3 regions of the Pelotomaculum isophthalicicum JI genome follow, and region 1 is predicted to be linked to each of the others. Evidence: riboswitches for the same ligand, from Rfam matches in the RefSeq annotation. Region 1 holds a riboswitch; each other region holds the start of a gene.

The links. A riboswitch is a leader RNA that binds a small molecule or an ion and turns the genes downstream of it on or off. The one in region 1 is predicted to bind cyclic di-GMP.
Region 2: it holds a riboswitch for cyclic di-GMP, as region 1 does, so the genes downstream of both, L7E55_RS09930 (ArsB/NhaD family transporter) here and L7E55_RS12200 (response regulator) in region 1, are expected to answer to the same signal.
Region 3: it holds a riboswitch for cyclic di-GMP, as region 1 does, so the genes downstream of both, L7E55_RS02870 (fimbrial biogenesis chaperone) here and L7E55_RS12200 (response regulator) in region 1, are expected to answer to the same signal.

Annotation. Positions count from the first base shown of each region.
Region 1 covers NZ_JAKOAV010000023.1:52,574-57,350, reverse strand. Annotated here, with positions in the region: gene L7E55_RS12205 (PAS domain S-box protein) at 1-1,639, opposite strand, end outside; cyclic di-GMP riboswitch class I at 1,951-2,036, shown strand; gene L7E55_RS12200 (response regulator) at 2,232-2,516, shown strand; gene L7E55_RS12195 (HD-GYP domain-containing protein) at 2,564-3,295, shown strand; gene L7E55_RS12190 (N-acetylmuramoyl-L-alanine amidase family protein) at 3,736-4,662, shown strand; gene L7E55_RS12185 (coenzyme F420-0:L-glutamate ligase) at 4,659-4,777, shown strand, end outside.
Region 2 covers NZ_JAKOAV010000017.1:18,210-22,986, reverse strand. Annotated here, with positions in the region: gene L7E55_RS09935 (NADH-dependent [FeFe] hydrogenase, group A6) at 1-1,456, shown strand, start outside; cyclic di-GMP riboswitch class I at 1,559-1,648, shown strand; gene L7E55_RS09930 (ArsB/NhaD family transporter) at 1,836-3,206, shown strand; gene L7E55_RS09925 (S-layer homology domain-containing protein) at 3,483-4,514, shown strand; gene L7E55_RS09920 (hypothetical protein) at 4,530-4,706, opposite strand.
Region 3 covers NZ_JAKOAV010000003.1:100,967-105,743, reverse strand. Annotated here, with positions in the region: gene L7E55_RS02875 (hypothetical protein) at 15-485, opposite strand; gene L7E55_RS02870 (fimbrial biogenesis chaperone) at 540-1,508, opposite strand; cyclic di-GMP riboswitch class I at 1,621-1,714, opposite strand; gene L7E55_RS02865 (ribonuclease J) at 1,841-3,499, opposite strand; gene dapA (4-hydroxy-tetrahydrodipicolinate synthase) at 3,737-4,621, opposite strand; gene dapG (aspartate kinase) at 4,636-4,777, opposite strand, start outside.

The sequences.
Region 1 (4,777 bases):
CGTGTCTTAAGCGGTACTCCGCTTTGCCCGATGATGATAGTTTTATCAAAGTCTCGTAGGTAGTCATTACTCTGTCTAAATCATCAGGATGAATTAATTCAAAAGCGGATCTTTCCAATCTTTCCTCAGGAGCATACCCTGTGATATTTTTAATAGACGGGCTTAGATATTCAAACTTCCCGCTCTTACCTATTTTGGCAATTGCGTCCTGTGAATTTTCAATAATTAGGCGTAACTGTTCTTCGCTTTCTTTGAGAGCGTTTTCTGTCTTTTTTCGCAATGTGATATCCGTTAACATGCCTAAGTCGCCTATGAAACATCCGTCATGGTCATATAAACGTGATGACGATATAATAACCCATAATTCCGTACCATCTTTGCGCTGATATTTCGCTTCGGTGATTTTAGATTGACTATTGCCATCTTCAATCTCTCGCTTGATTTTATATCGGTATTCGTCGTCCATAAGAGATTTTATCGATCGGCCAATCATTTCTTCGTTGGTATATCCGAACAATTCATTTAACTTTTTATTTGTAAAGGTTATTTCTTCGTTAGAATCTATAATCCAAATGCCTTCGTTGGCAGTTTCAACTATTTGTTGGTAGCGCTCCTCTGTTAGCTGTAATGCAGTAAAAAGTTCTTTTCTTTCAACCTCGATTAAGTCTTTTACCAGTCTTCGCTCCGTAATATCTGTAGCGATTTCCAGACGGACCATTCGACCGTCTATCCATCTGATCGCCTGATTACGGCATTCAATCCATTTACCGCTAATCGTGTTTTGAAATTCCCAGATGTGTAGTCCGGTGGGTTCACCTTCGGGTGTAAGCAATTTATTATTAGTGCAGAAATCACATGGTCCGGATTGACCAGCATTAATACTTTTCCAACATATTTCTCCTTCAACAGCGCCCAGGTGCTTTCTAGTATATTCATTGGTGAAAATAATCTCATGGGTTTCTATATCAATAACATAAACTCCTGTATCAAGGCTGTCCAATACAGTCACAAATCTATCGTGAGATTCTTTCAACGCTTTCTCTGCTTGTTTACGCTCGGTGATATCGCGGACGACTGCTAATATTTTGGGTTTACCTTGAAAAGTTAAAGGAGCAGTCATGACTTCTATATCTATAACTGTACCATCAAACTGAATTAGCTTTTCTTCTTTTGAGGGGACTCTTTTTCCCTCTTCTTGCACCAGCCTCCACTTTTCGCTAACGATTTCCCGGTAGTCTGGTTCAATTAAATCAATCATTGGCATACCGATAGCTTCTTCAGGGCTTTCCGCACCTATAAGCTTTGCTGCCGCTTCGTTTATAAAGTCAAGCCTGTCTTTGCTGTGAAGAAAAATTGCATCGGGTGAAAGCTCAACAAGTTGCCGGTAGCGTTCTTCACTCTCACGTAAAGCTTCCTCTATCTGCTTCCGCTCAGTAATTTCCTGTTGAAGACGTTCATTGGTCGTTCTTAATTCTATTACCAGTTTCTCAAGGTGGTTACGGTATTGTCTTATTTCCTGCTCCTCATGCTTATGTTTAGTAATATCACGAATGGATTTGATAGCTCCAACCAGATTACCATCGTTGTCATCAACCGACTCATTGATTAGTTCTTTTTTTGTTTTAATTATGGTGTCCATTCTGTTCACCTCGGATGATCGTTAATAAAAAATATGTTATCTAAATGGTTTGAATATTAAAATAATTTTATAATACGACACAAGCAATAATTATCCTTTGATAATTACTGGAAATTAGTATAGTATTTATTTATTAACTTTCTCAACAATAGGCAATTCTGTAAAGCATGTGTTAACTTAACTCAAATATTTTTGCAGATATCTGAATAAGTTGTCGAGGCGGCTAGAAATGGGACGTTGGTCCTATTTGAATTTAGGACCATGAAGTATATAATCAAAAAAACCTAATATTCTGACATTGTCTGCTATAATCTTATATTTGGCAAAGTATCCGAAAGGATACTTACGCAAAGCCACGGGTCTAAGGTAAGTTTACTATGACAGCCGGGTTGCCACGATAACAATATTGGTTCGTGTTAAAACCCGCTGATTTATTAGCGGGTTTTAGTTTTATAATAACTCACATTTTATATAGTGAGTAAATTTATTCAGTTAATTGGAAATCGTAGAATACATAAAAAAATGGATATTTCCTAAATAGATTTCCTGAACAGCCATTATATATATCAATTATCAGCCGAAAGGAGAAGCTATGGGAAAAAACATAAGTATATTAGTGGTAGAAGACAGTCCGGTTCAAGCTTTGAAACTAAAAAATGTCCTTCAAAAAAATAATTATCACGTTGCTGTCGCCAATAGTGGCGAGGAAGCGCTGAACTATTTATATAACAGCAAGCCAAATATTGTTATTAGTGACATCATTATGCCCGGTATGGACGGCTATCAACTTTGCCGGCAAATAAAAATTAATGAAAGTCTTAAAGACATACCAGTAATACTGTTAACCCAGCTTTCAACTCCAATCATCTTACTTTAGAAAATAAGCAAATTCTTGATTTTCTTCTTTCTACCTATGAAAACGCTGTGCAGAAAAACCTTGATCTGCTAAAAGCGCGTGATGAATTAAGAAATTTAAATAAGAACTTAGAAACAATCGTGCGGGAAAGAACATTTTCTCTCCAAACAGAAGTCAAGGAACGTAAGTCAATAGAGGAAGATCTCAAAAAAAGCTTCAATAAATTAAAGAGGACTATGGAGGGAACCGTAAAGGCTATCGCTTTGATGATAGAGATGAGAGACCCTTACACAGCTGGTCACGAGCGACGTGTAGCAAAACTTGCTACTGCTATTGCTAATGAAATGGGTCTTTCCAAAGAGCAAATTGATGAAATCCGTATGGCGGGCTTTCTGCATGATATTGGCAAAATAGTTGTACCAGCTGAGATCCTATGCAAACCGGGTTGTTTGAATGAAAACGAGTTTGGAATTATTAAGACCCATCCACGGCTTGGCTATGAGATTATTAAAGATATAGAATTTCCCTGCACAGTTGCTAAAGCTATCTTGCAACATCATGAGCGGCTGGATGGAACAGGCTACCCGGGAGGTCTAATGGGTGAAGATATCATCCTGGAAGCTAAAATTATTTCCGTTGCTGATGTTGTGGAAGCAATATCTTCTCACCGGCCTTACCGGCCGGCTATGGGTTTTAAAAATGCTATTAGCGAGATCATTGAGAAGAAAAACGTTCTTTATGATCCGCATGTAGTTGATGCTTGTGTAAGACTTATTAACGAAAAAAACTTCCAATTGTAAAGCAACGGTAAAACTTATTTCATTGCATATACGAATTGACTTAAGGCTTCAAGCACGTTGTTATCGACAAAAGATATATGAGCAATAGGAGGATGAGATTTTGATGGGTCGCCTTTGACGGGCGGCCCTTTTTTAGCGCCTTCTCTCATATATTGCAGGAAATACCCTTCCTCTTGCCGAATATTTTTTATTCGAAGGGTGCTATATTAATGGACAAGAATAAAGTTACAATTGTTACTTAAATAAGAAAAATATGGAGTAAGCAACTATTAACTCTGTTAATTTAATGGGTGGCGGAAGAATAGTTGTCAAGGATTCGGACGCGGAGAGAGCAAAAACAATTATTCAATAAACAGGAAAACTACTTTGATTAAAGAATCTTATTAGGTGGTAGTTGGTTAAATGGTTCTGGTTCCAAAATGTGGCGAGGAGGGGCCATTTTGTCTAAACAAAAAGCACCGAGAATAACCAACATGTGGTCAAAAATTGTAGATGAAGAAAAAGGCGAATGGCTTACCAAAGTGGTTCTCGAGTCGACGAAGCCATATAAGCATGGTGCCAGAAATGCTGACGGAAGGGTTATTTTCGAAGGTGAAGGCGTTATTTTGAATATGCCGGGGGGAACGACAGAGGTAAACGACGGACTTTTACGCGAGTTAATTGTAAAGCAGAACGGTAAAAAAACTGTTTCAGTGGAAATGATGCTGGAACACCCGGCGGAGTTTAGGTTGACAGATCTTAAAGGTTTTCCCTTCCGGGTGGAAATCGCTTTGAACCGCTCGTCTATTACCAAATTGTTCAGCGGGAAAAAGATTGTTATTGACCCCGGTCACGGAGGTGAAGACACCGGTGGGAAAGGACCTGTAAGCCTTCAGGAAAAAGACGTGGTTATACCCATCGCAAAAAAACTGGAAAACATTCTGCGCCGGGTAAACGCAGATGTTGTGCTTACCAGGAACGGTGATGAAAATATTACCAGGGAAAAAAGATTTGCTCTGGTTAAACAAACAGGCGCCGACGTATACATCGGCGTCCACAATCGCTCCTGTGACGATAGTAATGAAGACGGAGTTGCCACGCTATATGCTCCCGCTAATAAACAGAGCGCTATTTTAGCGCGTTACGTCCAGGAAGGTTTGGTCAATAAGCTCAAGGCCGCTGACAGAGGGACGGCGGAACAGGCGGAGTTGGCCGCGATTGGTGGAGTACCGGCGATAGAGGCGGAAGTGCTGACAATAACCAACTTAGTGGAGGAAGTATTCCTGCGCGGCCTGACAGTTCAAAAGAGAGCCGCGGAAGGGATTTTCAACGGTCTAATAAAATACTTTGCCCAAAACGGCGCGAATTCTAAAGGTGATTATTCATGATATCCGGAAAAATATCAATTAAAACACACATTATTACAGAGAAAGACGATATTGTGGATGTGTCGAAAAAATACGTCGGTGAGATAGTCTCCCCGGGCGATATTATTGCCGTGGC
Region 2 (4,777 bases), on a different contig from region 1:
GAATATCAAATACACCGGTGAAATGAAACAACTGCCGGTTCAGAACGAGAATTCGTTCATTGTCCGGGATTATAACAAATGTATCAAATGCCGCCGTTGTGAGGCAATTTGCAGCAAAGTGCAAGAAGTAAATGTTTACTCCGCGATCAACCGGGGTTATGATACGGTGATCGCTCCGGCGTTCATGCAGGACCTTTCCCAGGTGGCCTGCATCACCTGCGGACAATGTGTGATTGCCTGCCCTACCGCTTCACTAACGGAAAAAGAATGTATTGACTCCGTATGGGAGGCGCTTGAAGACCCGGACAAGTATGTAGTAGTGCAAACCGCTCCGTCCATTCAGGTCACTTTGGGTGAGGTGTTCGGCTACCCGGTGGGTACGGTGGTTACCGGGAAACTGGTGGCCGCTTTGCGGCGTCTGGGTTTTGACAAGGTGTTCTCCACGGACTTTACCGCTGACTTGACCATCATGGAAGAAGCCCATGAATTATTGGAAAGGTTGGAGCAGGGTGACAAGCTGCCCCTGCTGTCCTCCTGCAGCCCCGGCTGGGTTAAGTTCGCCGAGCACTTTTACCCGGAGTTTCTGGAGAACTTGTCAACCTGCAAGTCTCCTCATGAAATGTTCGGAGCTCTGACTAAAACTTATTTTGCCGGGAAGCAGGGACTTGATCCCGAAAAAATCGTGGTAGTGGCAATCATGCCCTGCACGGCGAAAAAGTTTGAGGCCAGCAGGCCGGAAATGGGCACCGGCAATTTTAAAGATGTGGACTGGGTTTTAACTACCAGAGAGCTGGCGAGAATGATCAGGCAGGCGGGAATAAATTTCTGCGACTTGCCGGATGAAGATTATGATACTCCCATGGGGATTGCCAGCGGCGCCGGGGCTATCTTCGGTTCTACCGGAGGGGTGATTGAGGCGGCGGTGCGAACCGCGTATTATCTTACCTCCGGCCAGGAGTTGGATGTGCTGGACTATGAGGAGTTACGCGGGTTTAGCGGATTGAAAGAAGCCTGGGTGGAATTGAAGGGAAGACGGATTAAAGTGGCTATCGCGCATGGTACCGGGAACGCCAGGATTTTAATGGACAGGTTGAAAGCCGGCGAGCAATTTGACTACGCGGAAATCATGGCTTGTCCCGGCGGCTGTGTGGGAGGAGGCGGTCAACCGATATTCGGCACCAGGGAACATAAGGAGATATCGTTGGATTACCGCCATAACCGGGCCGATGCCCTGGAACGAATCGATTATTCGAAAAAAATAAGGCGCGCTCACGAAAATCCGGCAGTGAAAAAAATTTATGAAGAGTTCCTGGGACACCCACTGAGCAACATGTCTAAAAAACTGCTGCATACCTATTTTACGCCGCGTGGCGAGTTGCCGGGTTTTAACTTTGGGGGAATGAAAGGTCATCATGCAGGTCATGTGAAGGAGAATATGACAGTGTACGACAGCTGAAATAACCAGCACAAATATCATGCCAAAAGTTATGAATAATATAATTATTGTACCGTAAAGCCAATTACGATATAATAAAATTAAATTAAATAAATATTATCGCAACGTGTTGGGCAAACCCGTGCGAAAGCCGGGGACGCATAGCCTTGGGTCTAACGCTTAGTAGTAAGCCATGATTGCCAGGCAACAAGGAAGCTGACTTTACTGGGGTGGGTATAGTCTTATATGACTATACTCGCCCTTTTTTTATTTATTTAAGATATTGTGTTAAATAGCTTTATAAAAACAAAAAATCTTATAATTATTCGAGAATATAAGGAGGTGAAACTTGAAAACAAGATATTGATCAAATGTATTGATATGGAAAGGGGAGTCTATCTTGTCAGAAAGTACTCAGGTTTTTTTTGCAACTGCGGTATTCTTAATTACATACGCAGTAATCGTTTCAGAAAAAATTCATCGCACTGTGGTTGCCCTGGTGGGAGCTTGTTTGATGGCCTTAACAAAAATATTGGGTCTGGAGCAAGTTATCGAAGCCATCGATTTCAACACCATTGGCTTGCTGGTGGGGATGATGATAATCGTGGGCATCACTAAGCAAACCGGTATTTTTGAATACTTGGCGATCAAGGCGGCCAAGGGTTCAAAGGGAGAACCGCTCAAAATTATCGCCGCCCTTTCTTTGATCACGGCTGTCTTGTCTGCTTTTTTAGATAATGTTACGACCGTGCTGTTAATTGTGCCGGTAACCTTTGCCATAGCCAAGCAGCTGGAACTTAACCCGTTGCCGTTCCTGATTGCTGAGATCATCTCCTCCAATATTGGCGGTACGGCTACTTTAATCGGTGACCCGCCGAACATCATGATCGGTAGCGCCACCGGGCTTGGCTTTATGGATTTTGTCTTTAATCTGACGCCTGTCATAGTTGTTATATACATTTTGACCATTTTCTTTATACAAATCATATACCGGAAACAACTGGTGGCCAGACCGGAACTTCAATCTGTTATTATGGAAATTGATGAGAAGGATGAGATAAAGGACGCCAAGCTTTTACATAAATGCCTCGTGGTGCTTTTTCTTACCGTATTAGGTTTTGTCCTGCACCAATATGTACACCTGGAATCATCCGTCATAGCCTTGTCAGGGGCCAGTCTATTGCTTCTTGTCACCAGGAGTGATCCGGAACATTCTCTGCATGCGGTTGAGTGGCCTGTTATCTTCTTCTTCGTCGGCCTTTTCGTGGTGGTGGGAGCTTTGGAAGAGGTTGGTGTTATTGAGGCAATGGCCAAGTGGTCGCTAGAGGTGACCGGCGGCAACATGGTGCCGACGTCTATGCTGATTCTCTGGCTGTCTGCCATAGCCTCGGCCTTTGTCGATAACATACCTTTTGTCGCTACAATGATCCCACTAATTCAAGACATGGGCCGCCTGGGAGGTATTGCCGACTTAAACTTACTCTGGTGGTCGTTGTCCTTAGGCGCCTGTCTGGGTGGCAACGGTACCGCTATCGGTGCCTCAGCTAATGTGGTCGTCATAGGTATAGCCGAAAAAAGGGGTCTGCTTATCAGCTTTATTAACTATATGAAGATAGCTTTTCCACTGATGCTGATGTCCATAGTTGTGTCCACTGGTTATCTTCTACTCTGGCACTTGGTTCACACTATGACCGCCATAATTGTAACACTAGGTGTCGCAATAGTACTTTTTTTACTCTTAAAACCGCTCTCAAAAATGCTTACAAAATAGAAACGGGTTACATTAAACGGGTTACATCATAAGTATACGAAAATAATAATAATATAGTCTAAATCCCTGAAAATATAAGGTTCATACCACCTGCCACTATTAGTGATAAGGTGGTTTTTTATTTTACAGGCAGGGAATTAAAGGAAAAGCATTAGCTGTTCAGGATATGTATTTGGCTGAGGTGGGCGGTTGGAATGTATTCGCAAAGTGTTTCAAAGAGAGAAAAGGTGTGGTAAAATTAGATAATAATTGTTAACTCAAAAGGAGATTATTTGCGTGCATATTAATCCCAGAAGAATTATTATATTAACGGTTTTCACTGCCCTGTTTTTAATTTCGCTTGGTATACCGTCCATAGGTTTTGCTGATAGCGATATCGCCATTACTGTTTCCGATCCGGATTGTGGGGGCGAAAAAGTACACGAAGGTAATACAATTAATACAGTACTGTCGACCCCCAATGTTTCGTTTGGCGATAACAGGGTAATGGGTACTTTAAGGATAACGGGAAAGAAAGATATAAGTATCCCGGTAAAGCCCGGGAACAAAGTAATGGTGACTCTGCCGGTGGGCGCGTGCTATATGCAAGCTCCTACCGCCGACACGTATAAAAATTATGTTGAGTGGCCCAAGATTTTGGACGGCGAAAAAAATCAGATACAGGACGCCAAAAATGTACCGGGTATCAAATTTATATCAGGTACCCCCCGTTCCATTACTGTGGAAGTCGGGAATATTGATGCCGCAGGCAAGATCATGGTATTGGACTTTGTTTTTGATAAAGAAAATTATAGTACGCTTAGAGTATCCCGGTTAATTGATGTCGCGAAAGAATATAAGGAAAATCCTGATGAAAAAGTTACCCGGCTGGAGTTTATGAAAATTCTGGCTGATTCGACCGTACCTTTCCCCTCATGTCCGTTAAAAATAGTCTATGACGATAAAATCCTTACAGAGCGTTTCTTGGACTCAGATAAAATTTCTCCGCAAGATCTGGATAAAATAAAGCCATTAATAGATTCCGGGGTTATTGTCGGCTGTCAAAATTTACTTGAGCCGGATAATTATCTAACCAGGGCGGAGGCAGCCAACGCGGCAGGTAAACTATTCCCAACGTCAGAACAAAATACTAACTTTACAGATGATTTGCCTGCGTGGGCGCTTGGCATAAGAGCCGCCGCGGCCAAGGGTATTGTCATCGGATATCCTGACGGTGCCTTTAAGCCGGATCAATTTATTACTAAATCTGAACTGCTGACATTGTTGCAAAGAACACTTGAATCCTATGAGACTAAGAAGGAAAATTAACTTTCCTCCATAACTTCACAAATCCTTCATGTCTTGAGCGATTTCCGCCACTTTCTCGGGTGGTAAAGAAATAATCTCATCCAAATCCTGCTCGCTCCATATTTCATTTACAGCGACTATGGCAACATCCCGGCTGACGCCATGCTCTAAGAGCATGAGCATAACCTTCAGTTCTTTTTCGCTTCTGTCCATGTGTTTCCCTCCATTTCTCCCCGGGTATCAATTGTATCATAAACTTGGGGAGAGTAGCCATTATGTGATAG
Region 3 (4,777 bases), on a different contig from region 1:
TTATGGCAATGCTTTTATTGTGGGACAGCGGAAATTGTAACTGTGGCAGTGTAACTGCCGTCACTTGCGTTACCCGGGAAATTAACCCGAATGTCGAAGTTCTTCGCATCCCCACCTACGACTGCTGTACCGGCGGAAGCCAACATGTTTGTAGCAGTACCTGAAGCATTTGCGTAATTACCTGCTAACAATTGATCCCTGTACTGCAGCACACTAGCCGGTTGTGTTACTCCTCCAGACGCGATGAATGATGTGCTTGAAAGCTGGAGTTGGTAGGCACCGGTTCCACTGGTGGTGGCTGTCAATGTCTCAGGGGTAGTAGCAGTACCTTGCTGTACGTTGTTAAAGGTCAAAGAAGCTGGATTAAGCGCCAGGGTCAATGAGTTTTGAACATTGGCGGTTATAGCCAAGGTGGCTGCATTCACTATGCCCGCGGCAACCATCAGTATTCCTAGCATCAAAAGAATAGCTACGGTTTTTTTCACCTAATTCACCTCCTTTCATGTTGTACCCGGACCGTTGGTGTCATTTAATTATGATTATGCTCCGGGATTATTGTCCTGCAGTCCTCCTTTTTCCGCCAACCGTTTGTGAAGCTTGCGAATATATAGAATGACGGCAAGAATAATGGCCGCAATAATCGTCACCGTACCAGCCATTGTAAGCAGAGGTCCGGTTAAGAATGATAGCTTTCGTTCATAAAAGTTCTCACTATTATAGGTCAACAACATGTTTCCTTGGAAATAACCGATGAATGGCGCTTCGTCCCAAGGAATTTCAATCTTTTTCTCTTTACCGGGCAAAACGTTAAACAATGGTACATTGAGTTGAGTCCTCTGGTTTCTCAGAACGTCATAAATTTCAATATTACCCCGTACTTCCAGGTGCACATCACCTGTGTTTGTTACAGCCACAATAAAAACAGGCTTGCCAGTGTTCCAGAAACCTGTATCCGCTTTAATAACGCGCCAGTCTCGCTTTAGGTTTAAACTTCCAGCGGCATCGGTTACTTTCACGTAAACAAGCGAGCGGATTTCTGATGCCACAGTAATAGCCGCGGACAACTTCCCTTCTTGTTCCGGGAGCATAGGTATGAATTTGCTGTTAAAATAAGTTACATGCTCACCCGCTTCAGCATTTAAAGGAACATCAAATCTTACACGGATTTTACCTTGTTCCCCATTATCCAGTTTTTCCGGAGCGCTGACGACAGTAGCCCAGGTCATGGGCGACCAGCTGGAATCAATGTCCTCGACCTTATTCCACTGGTTGTTTTCCTCGCGAAAATCCTGTAAATATGCTTCAATTCTAACAATTTCACCTGTCCGGTTCTGCACGTTAAATTCTTGTTCGAAGCTTTCCCCTGGTTTAACGGTTTTGTCGACGATCGACGGCCCGAGACTTACACCATTAAGTTCAACTGCATTGGCAGTGTCATATGCTCCTATAAGTAAACCAATCCCTAATAGTAATATAAATATGCCTTTGACCGGTTTTATTCTAACCATATGTCACACCTCAGTTATTCAAAACAACTATATTGTAAACAATTTGTCGCAATATGTAATAATAAAGCCAAGCCCAAGTTAAATACTTAGGCTTGGCGATAATAATATAACCTAAGGCAGCCCGGCTACCGTAAGGCAAATCAATAACCCTTTAGGTCCGTAGCTTTGCGCCCTATGCCTTTCGGCATAGATTGCTTTGTTGTTATTATATAAGTTATTAATTACCTGTGCAATATATTTTTTCACTACATTTACTTAAATATCCGTAATAAGAACGGAAAAGCCGCATAATAGCGGCTTAATTCACTTAGGATTATTTCCAGTTTCTTTCGTCACACTTCCATGATGATGGGTAAAATCATTGGCCTTCTCCTAGTTTTTTCATAAAGAAATTTTCCTAAAACTTCCCTTACTTGCGATTTAATTGCCGACCATTCCGATACACCACGTTCCGTGCATATATCTAACGCATTCCTAACCTTTATCCTGGCTTCTTCCAGCAATTCTTCCGATTCCCGGACGTAAACAAAACCTCGTGATACTATATCAGGACCGGCTACAATCAAACCTGCTTCTCGATTTATTGTAACAACCACGATCAGAATTCCATCCTGGGATAGCTGCTTGCGATCTCTGAGAACGATATTGCCAACATCCCCGACACCTAAACCATCAACAAGCACTTTTCCAGCCGTTACCTTGCCGTTGATTCGCCCGGCGCGGCGGGTGAATTCCAATACCTGGCCATTTTCCGCCACAAAAACATTCCCCGGCAAAACCCCAACTTCTTTGGCCAGTTCAGCGTGCTTAATGAGCATTCTGTATTCCCCGTGCACAGGTACAAAAAACTTGGGGCGAACCAGGTTAATCATCATTTTGAGGTCTTCCTGGCACGGATGTCCTGATACGTGAATACTTGAAGCCGATTCGTAAATAACATACGCTCCTTGTTTGAAAAGCTGGTCTATAATCCGGGCAACCACCTTTTCGTTTCCGGGGATAGGAGTGGCCGAAATAATAACCGTGTCGCCCGGTACAATATCTACCTGTTTATGATCTGACAAGGCTATTCTCGTCAAAGCCGACATCGGTTCTCCCTGACTGCCTGTTGTTAAAATTACCACCTTATGTCTCGGCAGACGGTTTGCCTCATCTAACTCGACCATCGTGTTCTCGGGAATATGAAGATATCCGAGTTCGTAAGCCACACTGACCACATTAACCATGCTACGTCCCACTACGGCAACCTTGCGGTTCTGCCTGTGAGCTACCTGGATGGCTTGCTGGAGCCTGTGCACATTTGACGCAAATGTGGCGATAATAATCCGCTCAGTAGCCTGGCGAAAGGTTTCATCAAAAGTATTTCCCACCATTCGCTCAGAAAGGGTGTATCCTGGTATTTCAGCGTTGGTGCTATCCGACAGCAAAACCAATACACCTTTGTCACCCAACTGAGCCAGCCGGTGAAAATCAGTAACCTGGCCGTCGACCGGGGTCTGGTCAAATTTAAAGTCACCAGTGTAAATAATCACTCCCACCGGTGTATGCACGGCTATTGCCACAGCATCCGGTATACTGTGCGATACTTTGATGAATTCCACCCTGAATGGCCCGATTTGAACAATGTCCCTTGGCTTAACCGAATTAAGAGCGGCATCAACATTCCGCTCCTTAAGCTTACCTTGCAGCAAGCCTAAGGTAAGCCTCGTGCCGTACACAGGAACATTTAACTGCCGCAAGACATAAGGCAGGGCTCCTATATGATCCTCATGGCCATGGGTAAGCACTATCCCGCGGACAAGCTCCCTATTATCCAACAGATAGGTAATGTCCGGAATAACAATATCTATTCCCAACATTTCTTCTTCCGGGAACATTAAACCGCAGTCAATTACTAAAATATTCTCCCCAAATCTCACCGCCATCATATTTTTGCCGATTTCCCCTAATCCTCCGAGAGGAATCAGGGACAATTTGGGATCTCGCGCCAAATCCGCACCTCCTTAACCATCTAAAAAAACAATTATATATCGTACTGCAACCGGTGAGATAAACTAGGAGAAGGTGGGAAGTATTTTATTGACTGATAGTTCTAGGAAAGCCTTGCTTTACATTCAGGTAATATTATACTTCATTTTTTTACCTGCAACAAGCCAGCGCTCAATGGCTTGGACAAATATATTATGGAACCTGTCCACAAGTTCTAATGGTATATATTTATCAACTTCCTATAATAATTTCATGTTTACCAATAAGGAGCAAATATTTTCTTTTTCCGCCGCAGTAACTTGCACTAAAGGAAGGCGCAGACCGCCTACCTGCCAGCCTTTGATGCTTAAAGCAGTTTTCACTGGTGCCGGATTAGTAGTAATAAACATTCCTTTAAAAACAGGGAAAAGTTCCAAGTGAATTTTTGTAGCCAGGGTAGTATTGCCGGAAGTATACGCGTTAATCATCTCTTTAATGCGCATACCTGTTAAGTGAGAAGCCACACTTATTACCCCCTTGCCGCCCAACGCTAGAACAGGCAAGGTCAATGAGTCGTCACCACTGTAAATAGCAAAGTGGTCAGGTAAAGAACGTCTTAATTCACTAACCTGATCCAAACTGCCGCTTGCTTCCTTGATTGCGACAATATTAGTGATCTCAGCAAGCCTTGCCACTGTCTCAGGCAACATGTTTACTGAGGTCCTACCCGGTATATTATACAGAATAATCGGCAGTTCCGTACTCTCTGCTATGGCTTTGAAATGCTGAAAAAGCCCCTCCTGTGACGGCTTGTTGTAATAAGGAGCTACCAGCATAACACCATCAACTCCGGCTTTTTGCGCGGCTTGGGTTAAGACTATGCTGCTGGCAGTGGAGTTACTGCCGGTACCGGCGATTACAGCAGCTTTACCACCAACCTCTTCAACAATCGCTTCGAAAAGCCCGACCTTCTCATCTGTACTAAGAGTCGGCGATTCACCGGTCGTACCTGCAACCACCAATCCGTCCGACCCGGTCTGAACCAGGTAAGAAGCTAATTTTTTGGCCTGGCTTAAATTAATTGTAAGATCTTTATTAAAGGGTGTAACCATAGCTGTAATCATTCGACCAAAATCATTTGTCAAATCTTTCACCTTCTTTATAAATATTCACCCGGTCTGAATTGCCGGTGCAATATTTGGATACATTTTTCCATTTCAACCCGCTTCACCAGTATCCAAATTGTTGTATAAGAATCGGCAGACTGCAAGATCTGTATTTTTTCGTTAGACAGCGCCTCA